DNA from 3 places in the Paenibacillus sp. 1781tsa1 genome. Region 1 is predicted to be linked to each of the others. Evidence: riboswitches for the same ligand, from Rfam matches in the RefSeq annotation. Region 1 holds a riboswitch; each other region holds the start of a gene.

Region 1 (4,988 bases):
CGTCGCGCCTTGCACGGTACTTTTACTTACGATATTAATCGGGGTATAGGTCAAAAACATATAGGCTGCGTCATCCAGAATCATCTGCTGGGCCTCTGCTGCAAGGGCATATCTTTTCTCCACGTCAAACTCGGAATGAAGGCGAGTAATTACCTCATCCAGCTTCGGATTGCTATATCCGCCCACATTCCATTCCGCACCCGTCATAAAGTAGAAATCCAGAATATACTGCGGGTCACCCGTGATGCCTGTATTAATACTTGTTAAAGCGAGGTCGTAATTTCCGCTCTTCTGATGATCGGTTAGATCCTCATAGGAGGTCATCTCCACTTGAACGCCAATCTCTTTAAGCTGGGACTGCATTGCAGCAGCCACAATCGAATCAGACTCGTAAGCGGAGTTGAGAATCAGCTGTAGCGACAGCTTCTTGCCGTCTTTTTCGCGAATGCCATCTCCATCTGCATCCTTGTAGCCAGCCCCATCCAGCAGCTGTTTGGCTTTCTCCGGTTCGTAATCATATCCTTTGATCTTGTCATAGCCGAAAGGCAGAGCTGATGTGAATGGTCCTTTGGCAGCCTGACCGCCCACCAGTGTATTGGCATACATCTCACGGTCAATACCATAAGAGATCGCCCGGCGAACCTCCGGATCACTCAGCAGCGGATTGGTCGTGTTAAACCACACGAACTGGGTACGCAGGCTAGGAATTTCATCTATGGTGTATTGACTCTTGTCCTGGAATAACGTCAAATTGCTACGTCCCACGTTACTGGCTACATCAATCTCTCCAGACTGCAGGGCAAGGGCACGTGTGCTATCATCCTTGATATATTTCAACGTCAATGTGTCTACATCTGCCGCGCTGCCCCAGTACCCGTCATACTTTTTCACCTGGATCTCCTGATCCGGCGTATAACCTGTCACCATAAATGGTCCCGTAGCGATAGGCTCGCTCTTGAATTTGGATGTATCTGCACTCGTATCCACAATGACAAACAGTGGCTCGGCAATATTACCAAGCAGGGACGCATAAGGCTCTGTCGTCTTAATCGTCAGATCTTGTCCTTCAGCAGTCATCGAGGCTACGGGTACAGTCGCTTGTCCTCTCTCGTTTAACTCAATGGAGCGTTCAATCGATTTTTTCACCGCATCTGCGGTTACTTTGTTTCCGTTATGGAAAGTTACACCTTCCCGAATATGAAAGTGCCAAGTCGTGTCATCCACTCGTTTCCAAGAATCTGCAATTTTAGGGACCAGCTTCATATCCTCGTCAAACTGGATCAGTGTCTCACCAATCGCTGCACGCGTCAGCGTCCAGCCATTCCATTCTTCTGCCGGGTCCAGACTGCTGCCAAGCCAGAACAGGGCCACATTCAGATGAGTTGGTACACTTGTCGTGCCCTTGTCCGCACCCGCCGACTTCTCCGTTGCATCAGACGAGGTCGATGGATTATTGGCAGTGCCACAAGCTGCAAGCAAGAACACAACCAACATGGATATGAGGGTGAGCAGCATTGATTTTTGAAAATTCCTCTTCATTCTGGTTCCTCCAGTTAAGCTGTATTTTTCTTGGGATCAAGCACATCTCGCAGGCTGTCTCCCAGTAAATTAAAAATAATGACGGTGCTAAATATCGCCAAGCCCGGATATATCAACAGCCATGGTGCAGTCTGCAGATATCTTCTGCCTTCATTTAACATGGCCCCCCACTCGGGGTTCGGAGGCTGCGCGCCAAGCCCAAGAAAGGACAACCCCGAGATGGACAGCATCATACCACCCACATCCATCATCGCCATGACGATGATTGGAGACATCATATTGGGCAGGATCGTCCTGCCGATAATCTGTAACTTACGTGCTCCGCTGAAAGCAGCGGCAGCGACATATTCCTTTTGCTGAAGGGAAATCACCAGGCTTCTCGCCATCCGTGCATACTTCGCCCACCAGACAACCGACAGTGCCAGCACCGTATTGAACAATCCCGGCCCCAGCATCCCCACCACAGCGATCGCAAAAATCAGGCCCGGAAATGCCATTAATGTATCAGACAGGCGCATGAGCACCATATCCGTCACACCCCGAGCAAAACCGGCGATGACTCCAATCGCTATACCTAGCACAAACACGATGCCAATCATCATAAAAGTGAGCAGCAGCGAGGTACGTGCACCGTACAGAAGACGAGATAATACACAGCGGCCTAGTTGATCGGTTCCAAGAGGATACTCGGCGCTGGATGGCTGCAACACTTTGGCAAAGTTCGTTGCAAGTGGATCGTGTGGTGCAAGCAGCGGTGCAACCATGGCAAGAATAATCCAGAAGGCGGTCAGAGACAGCAGGAAGGTGAACCAGCGATTCTGCAGTAATACAAGTCTGAAGGCTCTCATCTATATATCCACTTCCAGTCGGATTCGGGGATCACGAAGATGAGTCCATATATCCACCAGCAGATTCAGGGTGACATATATGATCGCCATCCAGATGACATACCCCTGAATCAGAGGATAATCCCTTGTGAAAATCGCATCTACAGCCATCTGTCCAACGCCCGGCCACACAAATAAACTTTCCACAATCGCTGCACCACCTAACAAAGCACCTGTTGTCATGCCCATAAGGGTAACGATCGGCAGCAGGGCATTCGGGAGAATATGACGCAAAATAATGATCGACTCCTTCACACCTCTGGATCTGGCTCCGATCACATAGTTCTGGCTTGTCTCCTCAAGCAGGACCGCACGAATCTGTCTGCTGTACTGGGCAACAAGTGGAATCGCGAGTGTACATGCAGGCAGAATCAGGCTATACCAACCGGAATTACCCATTACCGGCAGCAGCTTCAGCTGTACACCGAAGACCAACATGAGCAGCATACCCAACCAGAAGCTGGGCATCGATAATCCGGCAAAAGAGAACAGACGAATGACGTGATCAAGCCATTGGTTACGATAGACAGCCGACAGCATCCCCAGTGGAAAGGAAATCAGAATAACCAGAAGCATGGCACTTCCTGTTAGCAAAAGCGTTGCCGGGAGCCGTGCCATCAACACGTCCAGTACTGGACGATTGTATTTATATGATGTACCGAAGTCTCCAGTCACCACCTGTCCCAACCATGTCCCGTATCGGTAGAGAAAGGGCTCGTCCAACCCAAGCTCCGACCTCACCTGCCTGACCAGCTCATCGGATGGCGTTACCCCTGTAGACATAAGCATAAGTCTGGCTGGATCTCCAGGAGACAGATAGGTTAGCAGGAACGTCAGGAACGTGATGCCGAACAATACGACTACCAGTTGTATTAATCGTTTAACGATATATCTGCTCAAGTGCTCTAACGTCCTTCCCCAAAACTCTATGTATGTGTCATGATGTTCTTCGTCCATAACAAAAAAAGCGTCCCTCTCCGTGTACTGGATGAGGACGCCTTAAATAAACAGATTTTCAGAAAAAATCATGCTCTCTAAACACCTTCCTATCTCCCGTAGGGTACTACTGTGTTTGTTAAACCTGGCAGGTCTCCTGGCTCCAGAATCATCGTCACTTGCAGCTCCTTCCCGGCTTAAACCAGTGGATTATCGCTACCTGACTCCTCTGTTACAGTGGCGGGACCGCGCCGGTATTACACCGGACTTCCCTATTAAGCTTCCACCCTGACGGGCAAAGCACCAAGTTCCACATATTCAATTACACTTCTGTATCAGTATAGCGGGACAACGTTTAATGATCAAAACTTTTCTTTTAAATTTGAAACACCAGGTGCGTCTAATCGCGAATTCTCGACCCCTTCGGAGATACGCCCGTCACACGCTTAAACATCTTGGAAAACAATAATGGGTCCGTATAACCGACAGAATGGGCCACTTCACTGACCGACAGCCCTGGATTCTGAAGAAGTTCGGCAGCACGATTCATACGGTACTCCAGAAAAAATGACTGTAGCGACATGCCATATCGCTCTTTGAACAATCCCGATAGATACGTACGATCCAGCCCCACAGCTTGGGCAATATCCAGAATGGAAGTTCGCTGACTGTACCTGTTCTCCATAAACTGCACCGCCTGCCGGATGTACGTTTCTTTGTTCGAAAGGAGCTGCCCTATCTCTTCCTCCACAGGTGAAGAAGAGATTAGTTCTGCCATCAAGCGGTACAATAGACTCTGGTTCAACACATCGCCTTCCGGTCGCGTGGAAGCTTGGACCATCTCCGTATACAACCGTTCCATCGAAATCGTATCATGGGCATCATATATCGGGCGCTCCGGGCTCAGTTGGGCACGTTGCATGAATGCTTTGGCTTGTACACCTTTGAAGCCGAACCACGAATACGTCCAGGGTTCCTTCGGATCTGCCTCATAATGAATAAGCGTGTCCGGGAAAATGATAAAACCCTGTCCCTCGCTAAGCTTGTATTCCTGATCCCCCATGTACACGATGCCCCGTCCTTCATGGATGTAATGCACAATATAGGAATCACGTACACCCGGTCCCCAGTAATGGGCGGGTTCACACGCCTCCCACCCGAAGAACAACAAGACCAGTTCCATCTGTGTCCAGTCCGTGGGAACCACATTCATCTCTATTTTTCTCATTTTATGCCCTCCCTCCTTGTTTCCTTCCGAGGTTCACCATCTGTATGTCTAATTAAATTATAACAGCTAAAGCACAACATTATTAGTTGAAAACGGAAACAAAAATGGGATTATGCCATGTTTGAGAGGGGTTGAGCCATAGTTATATGTGCCGAATCGGCCTATAGTTGGGGTACAACATTTTTCAGGGAGGCTGAAGTTAAGATGAACAAAATTACGTTTCTCGGTGCAGGAAGCACCGTCTTTGTCAAAAATGTATTGGGTGATGTCATGATGACCGAAGCACTGCAGGATTTTGAGCTGGCATTGTTTGATATCGATGCTGAACGTTTGAGCGATTCAGAGCGTTTGCTGACCAGTCTGGCCCGTTCACTCGGAAGTCGTTGCGTCGTGAACGT
Region 2 (4,988 bases), 1.4 Mb from region 1:
CACGGGCACCACAACCGATGCCATTGTGTTTGCGGTACGTCAGGCAGTGGAGGAACCACCACCAATGATCACGTATGCCGGGACGGCGACTACGGCAGGGGCGGCGATTGGCAGATTGGTATACGACACGGTGACGGAGAGCCTTCAGGCCGGACTGTTATGGAAAGAGAGGATCAGGCACAAATGACTTTTGAGATAGAGCATCTATGGACCTGGCCGTTCTGGACAGGCATGGCTGGAGCCTGGATTATTATACTGGCGTACCTGTTAGACCGATGTATCGGTGATCCCCGCTGGATTCCCCACCCGGTGATTGGCATGGGAAAAGGCATCTCGGCGTTGGAGCGTGTTATTCGCTCGCGTGTGAACACAGATTCGGGGCTGAAGAGAGCAGGGCTGTTGTTTCCGATTGTGATCGCGGGGGGTTCTTTTGCCATCACGTGGGGACTTGTATATGTGCTTTGGCTGATTCATCCTGTCATTGCAGCAGCAGCTGAAGTGGTGCTCATTGCAACGACCATTGCTTCAAAAGGGCTGAAGGATGCAGGTATGGAAGTGTATCGTCATCTGAAGCAGCAGGATTGGCCGGCGGCCAGACGTTCACTGGGTATGATTGTTGGACGAGATACGGCGCATCTGGACGAACCGGAGGTTGTACGGGGAACGGTAGAGACGGTTGCCGAAAATATCGTTGATGCCATTGTATCCCCGTTATTTTATGCGCTCATTGGAGGCGCTCCTCTAGCTATGGCTTATCGTGCCGTCAACACGCTGGATTCCATGGTCGGATATAAAAATGACAAGTACCTGCATCTTGGCTGGGCCTCGGCCCGTCTGGATGATGTGGCGAACTGGATACCTGCGCGGCTGACCGCGATGCTGTTAATTGTGGGTGCCTGGGTCATGAAGCTGGACGCCAAAGGAGCAGCTCGCATGGTCGCACGGGATGCCAGACTGCATCCAAGTCCGAATAGCGGTTTTCCCGAATCAGCGGTGGCTGGAGCACTGGGCATCCGGCTTGGCGGACATAACGTGTATCATGGAGTTGCTTCGTTTCGCGCCTACATGGGCGAGGCCACACGGCCGATGGAAGCCGAGGATATTGTGCGAACATCAGGTCTGATGTTCTGGTCAGCAGGGGCATTTGTGGTACTGTGTGTGATCATAACGCTAGGTGTGTGGCTGGCAGGAGGGACGCTGTTATGGCCGTAAATGAAGGGAATGCAGGCAATGAAGTACATATGGATCAACCCGGCTCACTGAAACGAAACATTCTGTGGGTCCGTCACGGGACAACGCTGTGGAATGTGGAAAAAAGATACCTGGGGCATACCGACATTGGTCTGTTGCCAAATGCCAAAGAAGAACTGGCTCCGCTTCATGAACAATTGAGCGGTGTTTTGTGGCACGAGGTATATTGCAGTGATCTGCTTCGCTGCCGGCAGACGCTGGAACAGATCCTTCCTGATGCCAACGCACAGGTGAAGTTTGACTCGCGTCTGCGTGAGAATGATTTTGGACAGTGGGAAGGGCTGACGTATGATCAGCTTAAGGATAATTCTGTGTACCGAAGCTGGATTGATGCGCCGCAGGAGGTCACTCCGCCCGGAGGGGAATCGTGGCAGGAGTTTACCGGACGGTTGGATTCCTTTCTCCAAGAGATGTTGTTGGAGGGTCGTCCTTCGATCCAAGTTGATGAGGGGCAAGTGCCAACCATAGTTGTGGTTACGCATGGTGGTGTCATCCGGTATGCCTTGTCCCGTCTGATTGCCGGGCTTGGGTTCTGGGATACACATGTCGTACCGGGACAGGCGATTCAGGTTCAGCTTGATCGACAGGGGAATCAATGGTTTGGCAGCAGAGTGACTTTTCCGCCAATCGGGTTGTAAGGATGTACAATATACCCTATAATCACAACAGAAGTGTGACTTCAACATGGATACAGATACGGTGCAGGCTGTTAAGTCTCAACGAGTATGCAACATGCAGAAATTACACGGCAATGGTTTACCATATCAGCGACCAAGGGTCCCGTGTGTGAAGGCTGTTTTCATGGCAGATTGGTACGAGTCGTGAAACACACAAGGGTGAAATGGGGAAGTCGGTGCAAATCCGGCACGGTCCCGCCACTGTAAAACAGGATGATTCCTGTAAGTCAGGTTACCTGCCCTGGACGTACAAACCGGTGTTCCTTCGAGGAAAGGACAGCGTTTCGGGCTATTCTATGCGCATGGACAACCTTTGGTTGAACATGTACAGATCGCCATATGCGAGACGTCATCCCTGATCCTGGACGTATGGATTGGGGATTTTTTATTGTTCATGTAAGATGAACCGAGACCAATTTTACACGAGGTCACTCCGATTGCAGTACCATCTTCCGATCGCTGTTATCCCCAGATTTTTTGAATCCTTTTTTTGAAAGGGAAAATCCGGTGATAAGCGTATGCTTCCGATGTAGCTTTCTTGTAGAAAGCTTTAAGCGAACACTTCGTTTCTTCAGATCGGTTCTGCACTCTCCGTTAACGTGTAAATGTTGCAGTTCAAACCTTACACAGGAACACCAAGGCATGGGGAGCAAGAGTTCGAGCACGATGGAAGAAAATAGCACAAATAGAGAAGGGGAGAATAACAGAATGAATTTCAAGAATTGGAAAAACGTAGCGTCCCTGCTAAGTGCAGCGGCACTCGCACTGGCTTTGGCCGGATGTGGCAATGCAACAACGAATGAGGGTACAGGTACTTCACAGCAACCAGCACAGGAGCAGTCCCAAGGTCAGGCGCAGACGGACCTCAAAACACAATATCCACTTACCGTTACGGATGCAACGGGTGAATCGTTTACCTTTGAAAAGGCACCGGCCAAAATTGTATCCGTGTCTCCGGCTGAGACGGAATCCCTGTTTGCCCTTGGATTGGACGATCAAATTGTTGGTGTATCCGACTATGACGATTATCCTGAAGCAGCAACAACCAAAGCGAAAATGGGCGGTATCACCAAGCCCAATGAAGAGTCGATCATTGCAGCTGAAGCCGACATCGTCTTCACAGGTATCTCGATGAGCGAGGATGCCGTGAAGAAGCTGCGCGAACTGGGTATTACCATTTTCAAAACGGATCCTAAATCCATTGACGACGTGATGAACAATATCGAAACCTTCGGTAAAATCACCGATCATCAGGAAAAAGCACAAGAAATCATCACTCAGATGAAACAGGACGTGACGGATGTAACCGAAGCGGTGAAGGCAGTTAAACCGGAAGAGAAGAAAAAAGTATACGTTGAATTCTCCCCAGGCTGGACTGTAGGTAAAGGTGAATTTATGGATGAACTCATCACTGTAGCCGGTGGTAGCAATATTGCTTCGGACAAAGATGGTTGGTATGAAATTAATGAAGAAAACGTCATTGCCTCCAACCCGGATGTGATCCTGTATGCCAACGATGTAATTGACGAAAACTCCAAAACACTGGATCAGATCATCAAGGCACGCAGCGGCTGGGATCAAATTACAGCGGTGAAAAATGACGCGGTTATTGGCCTGGATGCCAATCTGCTGAGCCGTCCGGGTCCACGGGTAACTCAAGGGTTGAAAGAAGTAGCCAAAGCGATCTACCCTGACTTGTTCCAATGAGTAAAAAGCTGATCCTGTTCGGAACGACGGGCATGGTGCTGCTGGTGCTCACCGTGCTCATCTGCACGGGCATTGGTTCAGTAGCGTTGCCAATCCGGGATATTGCAGGCATCTTGATTCACAAAATTCCCTGGTTGGGCGACTGGATTACACCGGATTGGAATAAAGCAGCCGAACAGATTATCTGGAAAGTCCGTTTTCCACGCGTACTGCTTGCTGTGCTCGTGGGTGCTTCACTGGCCATTGCGGGTTCGGGCTTCCAGGGTGTACTGCGTAATCCGCTGGCCGATCCGTTTACACTTGGTGTATCATCCGGTGCGTCGGTGGGGGCTGCTTTCCTGATTTTCTTCGGATTGCAGTATGCACTGATCGGGATCTGGACGTTACCCTTGATTGCGTTTTTGACGGGTGTAATCACGTTATGGTTTGTTATGGCACTGGCTCGTGAAGGGCGTAAAATACCAACACACAGCCTCATTCTGGCTGGTGTGGTCATGCAAAGTTTCCTGGGCGCAGTGGTTTCCTTCCTGTCGACCATGTCGAAACAGACGATTAATGAAATTATATACTGGACGATGGGAAGTCTGGCTTTACGCGGGTGGTCGTATACGGCCATCCTTTTCCCGTATTTTCTGTTGGGGCTGGTCTTTCTCTGGAGTAGGGCACGCTCGTTGAATGTGCTTGCGCTGGGAGAACGTCAAGCGGCACATATCGGGATTGGCGTGGACAGGCTTAAGCTGTCCGTTCTGGCAGTTGGCACACTGCTGACCGCAGGGGCTGTCTCGGTATCAGGTGTCATTGGATTTGTTGGATTGGTGATCCCGCATATGTTGCGGCTGCTGGTGGGGCCGGATTATCGACTGCTGGTACCTTTGTCTGCCATTGGTGGAGCAATCTTCATGGTGTGGGCCGATACCATCGCAAGGTCGTTGCTTGCGCCAACTGAAATTCCGCTCGGTGTTGTCACCGCCTTTGTTGGTGCGCCGTTCTTTGCTTACCTGCTGCACCGGAACAAAAAGTTGCAGAAGGGGATGATGCCATGAGTGAAGAGAAGGAGAGACGTACGAATCAACGTGGGGACAAGGTTTTGGCTTCCAGTACCAATTCCAATGCCAGTACCGATTCAAACTCAACTTCACTTATTTCCATTAAGGGAGCAGGGAAGTCATATGGTAATCATCAGGCATTGCGTAGTGTAGACTGGCATGTTGGTGAAGGTGACTGGTGGGGTGTTGTCGGTCCAAACGGCAGCGGCAAGTCCACCCTGATCCAGCTTATTGCCGGAACGGAACAGTTAAGCGAAGGTCAGATCCGTATCGATGGTCGAGATATCAGCTCTTACAGCCGTAAGGA
Region 3 (4,988 bases), 6.3 Mb from region 1:
AAATGGTTAGCCATCGGGACAGCATCGTCCTTCTCCATGTTGCAGAAGTCACAAGCCTTCACCTTGATGACATCACCAATCGGTACAACGATAAAATTCGCTGCACGCAGCTCTTCAACCAGCGAGTCCGGTTCAAATGTCGGCACTCTCAGAATAATCTGGTGCTCCGGCGTGTACTCCAGTTCGCCGTCTTCACTTGCACACTGGGCCAGCAGCGCCATCTGGGCTGCGGTAAATTTTTTGTTGCCCACGCCGGGCGACACGCCGACTTCAAACAGCGGCGCCTTACGCCCAGGCTCGGGCACGTTGCGTACCGCCGTTGCGGTCGCAGCCTGCGGTGCACTTGCCTCTCGGCTCGGCGCAGCTGCGTCCAGCCAGCGGCTCGCCGATTCGCCCGCGAGCGCGCCACCTGCCGCGAGCCGTGTCAGCGCCTCGGCGGCAAGCGCAGCTGCGCCGGCGCGTGGCGCTTCTGCGACTTGGCCCGGCGCGGCAACTGCCGCAACGGGCGCAGGTCGCTCGCCAGCAAGCACGGCGGTGCCAGCGCTGCTCGCCGGGCTTGCCGCAGGCGTAGCGGCAGCAGCCCCTGCGCCAGCGGGCGGCTGCCCTTGCGGAGCCGTGCCCGCTCCGGCGCTTGCGCCGCGCAGGGCTGGCTCCGCCTGTGGCTGCGCGGCTGATGCTACGCTGGCCGCGCTCTCACCCGCTGCCTCGCCGGAGGCGGCAGCGCGGGCTTCCATTGCGCCGAGCGACCATGGCTCGGCTTCCGTGCGTAGTCGCTCATGGGGTCTGAGCGACTGTTCCGCGGTGTTCAGCGTATATTTCCGCTGATACCCGCGCGGGGTGACCATGAGTCCTTCGTACATCATGGTCGAAGAGTTGCCGATAATCACGGTCGTCAGCATGCCGATATCATGATTCAGCATATCCTCGAGTGTGGTCATGACAACGTCCTGACGCTCACGGTATGCACTTTTCACTAGACCTACCGGGGTCTGTGGGTCACGATAACGAAGGATCATTTCCTGTGTCTCCACGATCTGGCGTGTGCGCCGTCCACTGCGTGGATTGTACAGGGCAATGACAAAATCAGCGGACGCTGCGGCTTCGACCCGGCGAATAATGGTCTCCCACGGCGTGAGGTGATCACTAAGGCTGATCGTACATGCATCATGCATGACGGGGGCACCAAGCAGTGATGCGCAAGACTGAATGGCCGACACGCCCGGAATAACTTCGACGGCAACACCCGTATCCGGCTTCCAGCCTTGCTCCATCAGCACCTCGTATACCAGACCCGCCATCCCATATACGCCTGCGTCACCACTGGAAATTACGGCAACAATTTTGCCCATCTCCGCCTGTCTGACCGCTTCTTGTGCACGGCTTACTTCCTCCGTCATACCTGTGCGTACAATTGCTTGCCCGTTTAACAGAGGTCGAATCAGATCCACATAGGTGTTGTATCCGATAATAACCTCGCTCTCCTGAAGTGCTTCGAGTGCCCGCTTCGTGATATGTTCCATTGCTCCCGGACCGAACCCGATAATCAGCAGCTTGCCTTGATCATGCATTGCTTTTCCTCCTCCATCACACTTGTCGAACTGATCTAAACAGTGAAGAAGGACGGCTATGCCGACCTTCTCCCCCACTGTACTGCATGTCCAACTCGTCAGCTCTGTTTACTCAGACTATCAAACAAGGCTCTTACATCACTTGTTGTGATCCAACTAATCTATTCCTCTACCTGCAATTTCCCTACATCGGGTAGGTATCGCAAGGATGTACATTTATCTATAAAAACAAAAAAATCCCATCCTTGTAACGGATGGGATACGCATGTACGTACACTCAAGAACATAGTCCAGACTCCCTGAGAGTAGTCCTGTGACTATGTGGCCCAAGGGGGGCCAGCCAGGCGAACCGCTTGTTCGCCCATTTCCTGATTCTTCGTACACCACTCCTTTCCGCGAAGGGTTAGGTGACACATGCAAGGTAGGTCTCCTGGCTTTGGATCATCAGCTTCCTTTTCTGTCTTCCCCGGCTTTCCGAGTGACTTGGATCAAAAAGGGCTTCACCATTACAGTGGCGGGACCGCTCGGGACTTTCACCCGATTCCCTGTTACCTCTTGCTGCACGCAAGAGCACCTTGCTTGTTTTCATTCAATATTGTTTTCATAATAACACCGCGCAGGAAATAATGTCCATGCTTATGATACTTGTCCGTTCTTCTATTTTCAGACAAACCAAAAAAAAGTCCTGATCCAAAAAAACGGATCAGAACCTGATGTAACATACATATAAGATTCGTTTTAAACCATGCATCTACCGAATGATTAAATACATCCATAGTCATTGATAACTAGGATTGCAGGCCACTACTCTTGGCCGCACGCCCCGCCGCAAAGTAACGTCCGAGCTCAACGATGAGTGCGCCCATCTTCTCTTCCTCCGGAATGACCAGCGCCTCAATGCCTTCTTCACGCATCGAGTTTGCTGTAACTCTACCTACAGATGCAGGAATTACGCCTTGTCTGAAGGCGTCAAGCATCGGCTCAAGCTTGTCCTGGGAGGCCGCGTATTGCGTCAGGAATCTGACCTGGGGTCCACTTGTGAACGCAACGGCATCTACCTCGAACTTTAGAATTTCATTCAACAACTGTTCCAGCTCTGCCTCTTCCGGCGGTACATGGCGGTAAGGGAGCACTTGTCTGACGATTGCACCTTGTTCTTCCAACCATGCAACGAGTTTGGGAGCTGTCTCCCCATGAAGCTGCAATATGACCTTTTTCCCTGCGAGATCATGTGGGGCGAATTCTCGAATGAGCCCGTCCGTGCTACCATCATCATCTCGTACCAGCGGTGTTAACTTGCGCTTTTTGAGCGCATTCACCGTCTTGTATCCCCTCGCTGCAATGGAGGATTCCGATAATACATCCAACAATTGTCCTGCGACTTCCATATCCTCAGCCATTTCAAACAATGCATCCAATCCCATACCCGTCGTTAACACCGCCCAGTCTGGCGGGTCTGAGATCCAGGATACCAACCCATCCCTGATACTCCGATCATCCAGGAATACCGTACCTTGTGCAGGTCGCACAAGCGGGATTCCCCCCATTTTTTCAACCAGTATGGACATTTCTTTCGATTTTCGCGGTCCAGTCAATGCTACACGTACACCTGCCAAATGTTGAGCCATTCATGTTCCCCCCGTTAGTTCAGCCGAATGTTCATCAGTCTGACTACAGTATACAGGGTACTTCTGTGAAGGGAAACTGTGCTTCCCCTCTTTTTGCCCATTTCATCTATAACGATTTTTGATGGAATATATCAGGAAGGCTGGAGTTCTCCACCATGAGAATCCTGCCTTTTTTTATCTCCATTCTTCTCCGAATCAGAGGAGCCTTGCCCCTGTTCATGCTTCTCTTTCTTGGACTGGTCTCCCGATCTCTGTTGGGTAGATTCTTTTTTATCCTTTTTGCGAGGACGAAGGAAAAGAAACAACACAATCGGGAACAGCACTTCAAAAACAATGGCAATCCAAGTCCATTCCCGGGTAAAACGATAAAGCTGAATAGCGTTTCTGAAAAACCAGAATGCACAAACAAAGCCTAACAGTGCCACCGGACCAGTCATGACCTTTCCGGAAACGTTCGGAATCATTCGCTTCAGTCCCCAACAGACAAAGTACAGATCAAATGCAATTTTGGTAATCATGGCAGGCAAGGTTGCCGCTGCCAGCGCCAGGTCAAACCGATCCAGGAAATCACTAATTTGCAGCTGCCTTGCAAGTTCATACGAAGGGTATACTAGTCTGGAGGCAATGGGCACACCAATCGACGTGATGGTTTCCACAATAATCAACATCATTAGCAATCCCGAGATAATGATGCCCCATAATACAGGCTTGAAGCGAAAATCACTGCCCTTGACGACAAAAGGCAAGGCAATCATCTCGCCATAAAAAGAAAATATGTACCAACTCCCTTTGCCTACACCTGCCGTATCGACATGAAAATAAGGCATCAGATTGTCCATATTGATCTGCTGGATAAGCATGAAAGGCACAATGATAGAGTTCAACAGGAACAGGGTAACATAGAGTTCCGACATTCCGATCAACGAACCAAGCCCACCCCGGACGATAAATACCGCCATAATCATGAGGGACAATACCACAATGGATATCGGCGTTGTCTCCAGCAAGGTTATACTTACATAATCGCCAATTAATCGGATATCTCTTGAGAATATGAAGAAAAAAAACAAAATGTACATTACACCTGCGAGCCTTCCCATAAAGGGGAACCGATCGGCAAGGGCCTCAAATAGATCCTGATTCGGAAATCTCCGCTGGATTCGGCTTACCATCCACATGGATATAATCATCACGAGAACAACTGGCACATAAGAGAGATAAGCGTGCTGCTCCGCATAATATATGGCCTGTGCATGGGGTTGAATCAACGTGCCCGTCATACTGAGCAGCATCACGAGCAGTGCAATCTGTCGAGAAGTCACACTTTGATTCATACCATACCTCCTTTCTATCATTTAATTGGTACTCCGTCCCTTTGCTAGTCCGTATCTATGGAAGCGGTAAGAATCGCTGGATGACATGGCTGATCCATACCGATACAAAAAAAGTTTTACTTAAATGGGTTACATAGAGCCAAAGGCCTGTTCCTAATGCAATCAGACCGTAGGATAACCAGCGATTAATGACTGCCGCCTGCTTCAGATGTCGGAAATCCATCACAATGACAATGATGACCATGCCCAGATAGGTGAACAAAAGTGGTTTAATCATGTACGATATCCTCCTCAACGACACCGATCGGTTTATTGATTACCCCTACATTTTCAATAATGACGTGGGGAATAACGTTTACCTCAACATCAGGATAGATATCATCCCATCGATCTTTCATTTTGTCCCACTCTTTAGGCAATTGTTGATGGATCGACCGGCCAATCCCGAGAATATCGGC

What was found. A riboswitch is a leader RNA that binds a small molecule or an ion and turns the genes downstream of it on or off. The one in region 1 is predicted to bind cobalamin.
Region 2: linked by a shared signal. The riboswitch ahead of NKT06_RS07400 (ABC transporter substrate-binding protein) and the one ahead of nikB (nickel ABC transporter permease) in region 1 are both predicted to bind cobalamin.
Region 3: linked by a shared signal. The riboswitch ahead of cobJ (precorrin-3B C(17)-methyltransferase) and the one ahead of nikB (nickel ABC transporter permease) in region 1 are both predicted to bind cobalamin.

Annotation. Positions count from the first base shown of each region.
Region 1 is NZ_JAMYWY010000001.1:275,710-280,697, reverse strand. Features, by position in the region: gene NKT06_RS01280 (ABC transporter substrate-binding protein) at 1-1,539, opposite strand, end outside; gene nikC (nickel transporter permease) at 1,554-2,387, opposite strand; gene nikB (nickel ABC transporter permease) at 2,388-3,326, opposite strand; cobalamin riboswitch at 3,493-3,685, opposite strand; gene NKT06_RS01265 (AraC family ligand binding domain-containing protein) at 3,763-4,590, opposite strand; gene melA (alpha-glucosidase/alpha-galactosidase) at 4,795-4,988, shown strand, end outside.
Region 2 is NZ_JAMYWY010000001.1:1,676,308-1,681,295, forward strand. Features, by position in the region: gene NKT06_RS07385 (adenosylcobinamide amidohydrolase) at 1-187, shown strand, start outside; gene cbiB (adenosylcobinamide-phosphate synthase CbiB) at 232-1,212, shown strand; gene NKT06_RS07395 (histidine phosphatase family protein) at 1,203-1,889, shown strand; cobalamin riboswitch at 2,048-2,186, shown strand; gene NKT06_RS07400 (ABC transporter substrate-binding protein) at 2,637-3,635, shown strand; gene NKT06_RS07405 (FecCD family ABC transporter permease) at 3,632-4,678, shown strand; gene NKT06_RS07410 (ABC transporter ATP-binding protein) at 4,675-4,988, shown strand, end outside.
Region 3 is NZ_JAMYWY010000001.1:6,529,249-6,534,236, forward strand. Features, by position in the region: gene cobJ (precorrin-3B C(17)-methyltransferase) at 1-1,568, opposite strand, end outside; cobalamin riboswitch at 1,972-2,161, opposite strand; gene NKT06_RS29205 (uroporphyrinogen-III synthase) at 2,357-3,196, opposite strand; gene NKT06_RS29210 (GerAB/ArcD/ProY family transporter) at 3,328-4,530, opposite strand; gene NKT06_RS29215 (hypothetical protein) at 4,586-4,807, opposite strand; gene NKT06_RS29220 (Ger(x)C family spore germination protein) at 4,800-4,988, opposite strand, start outside.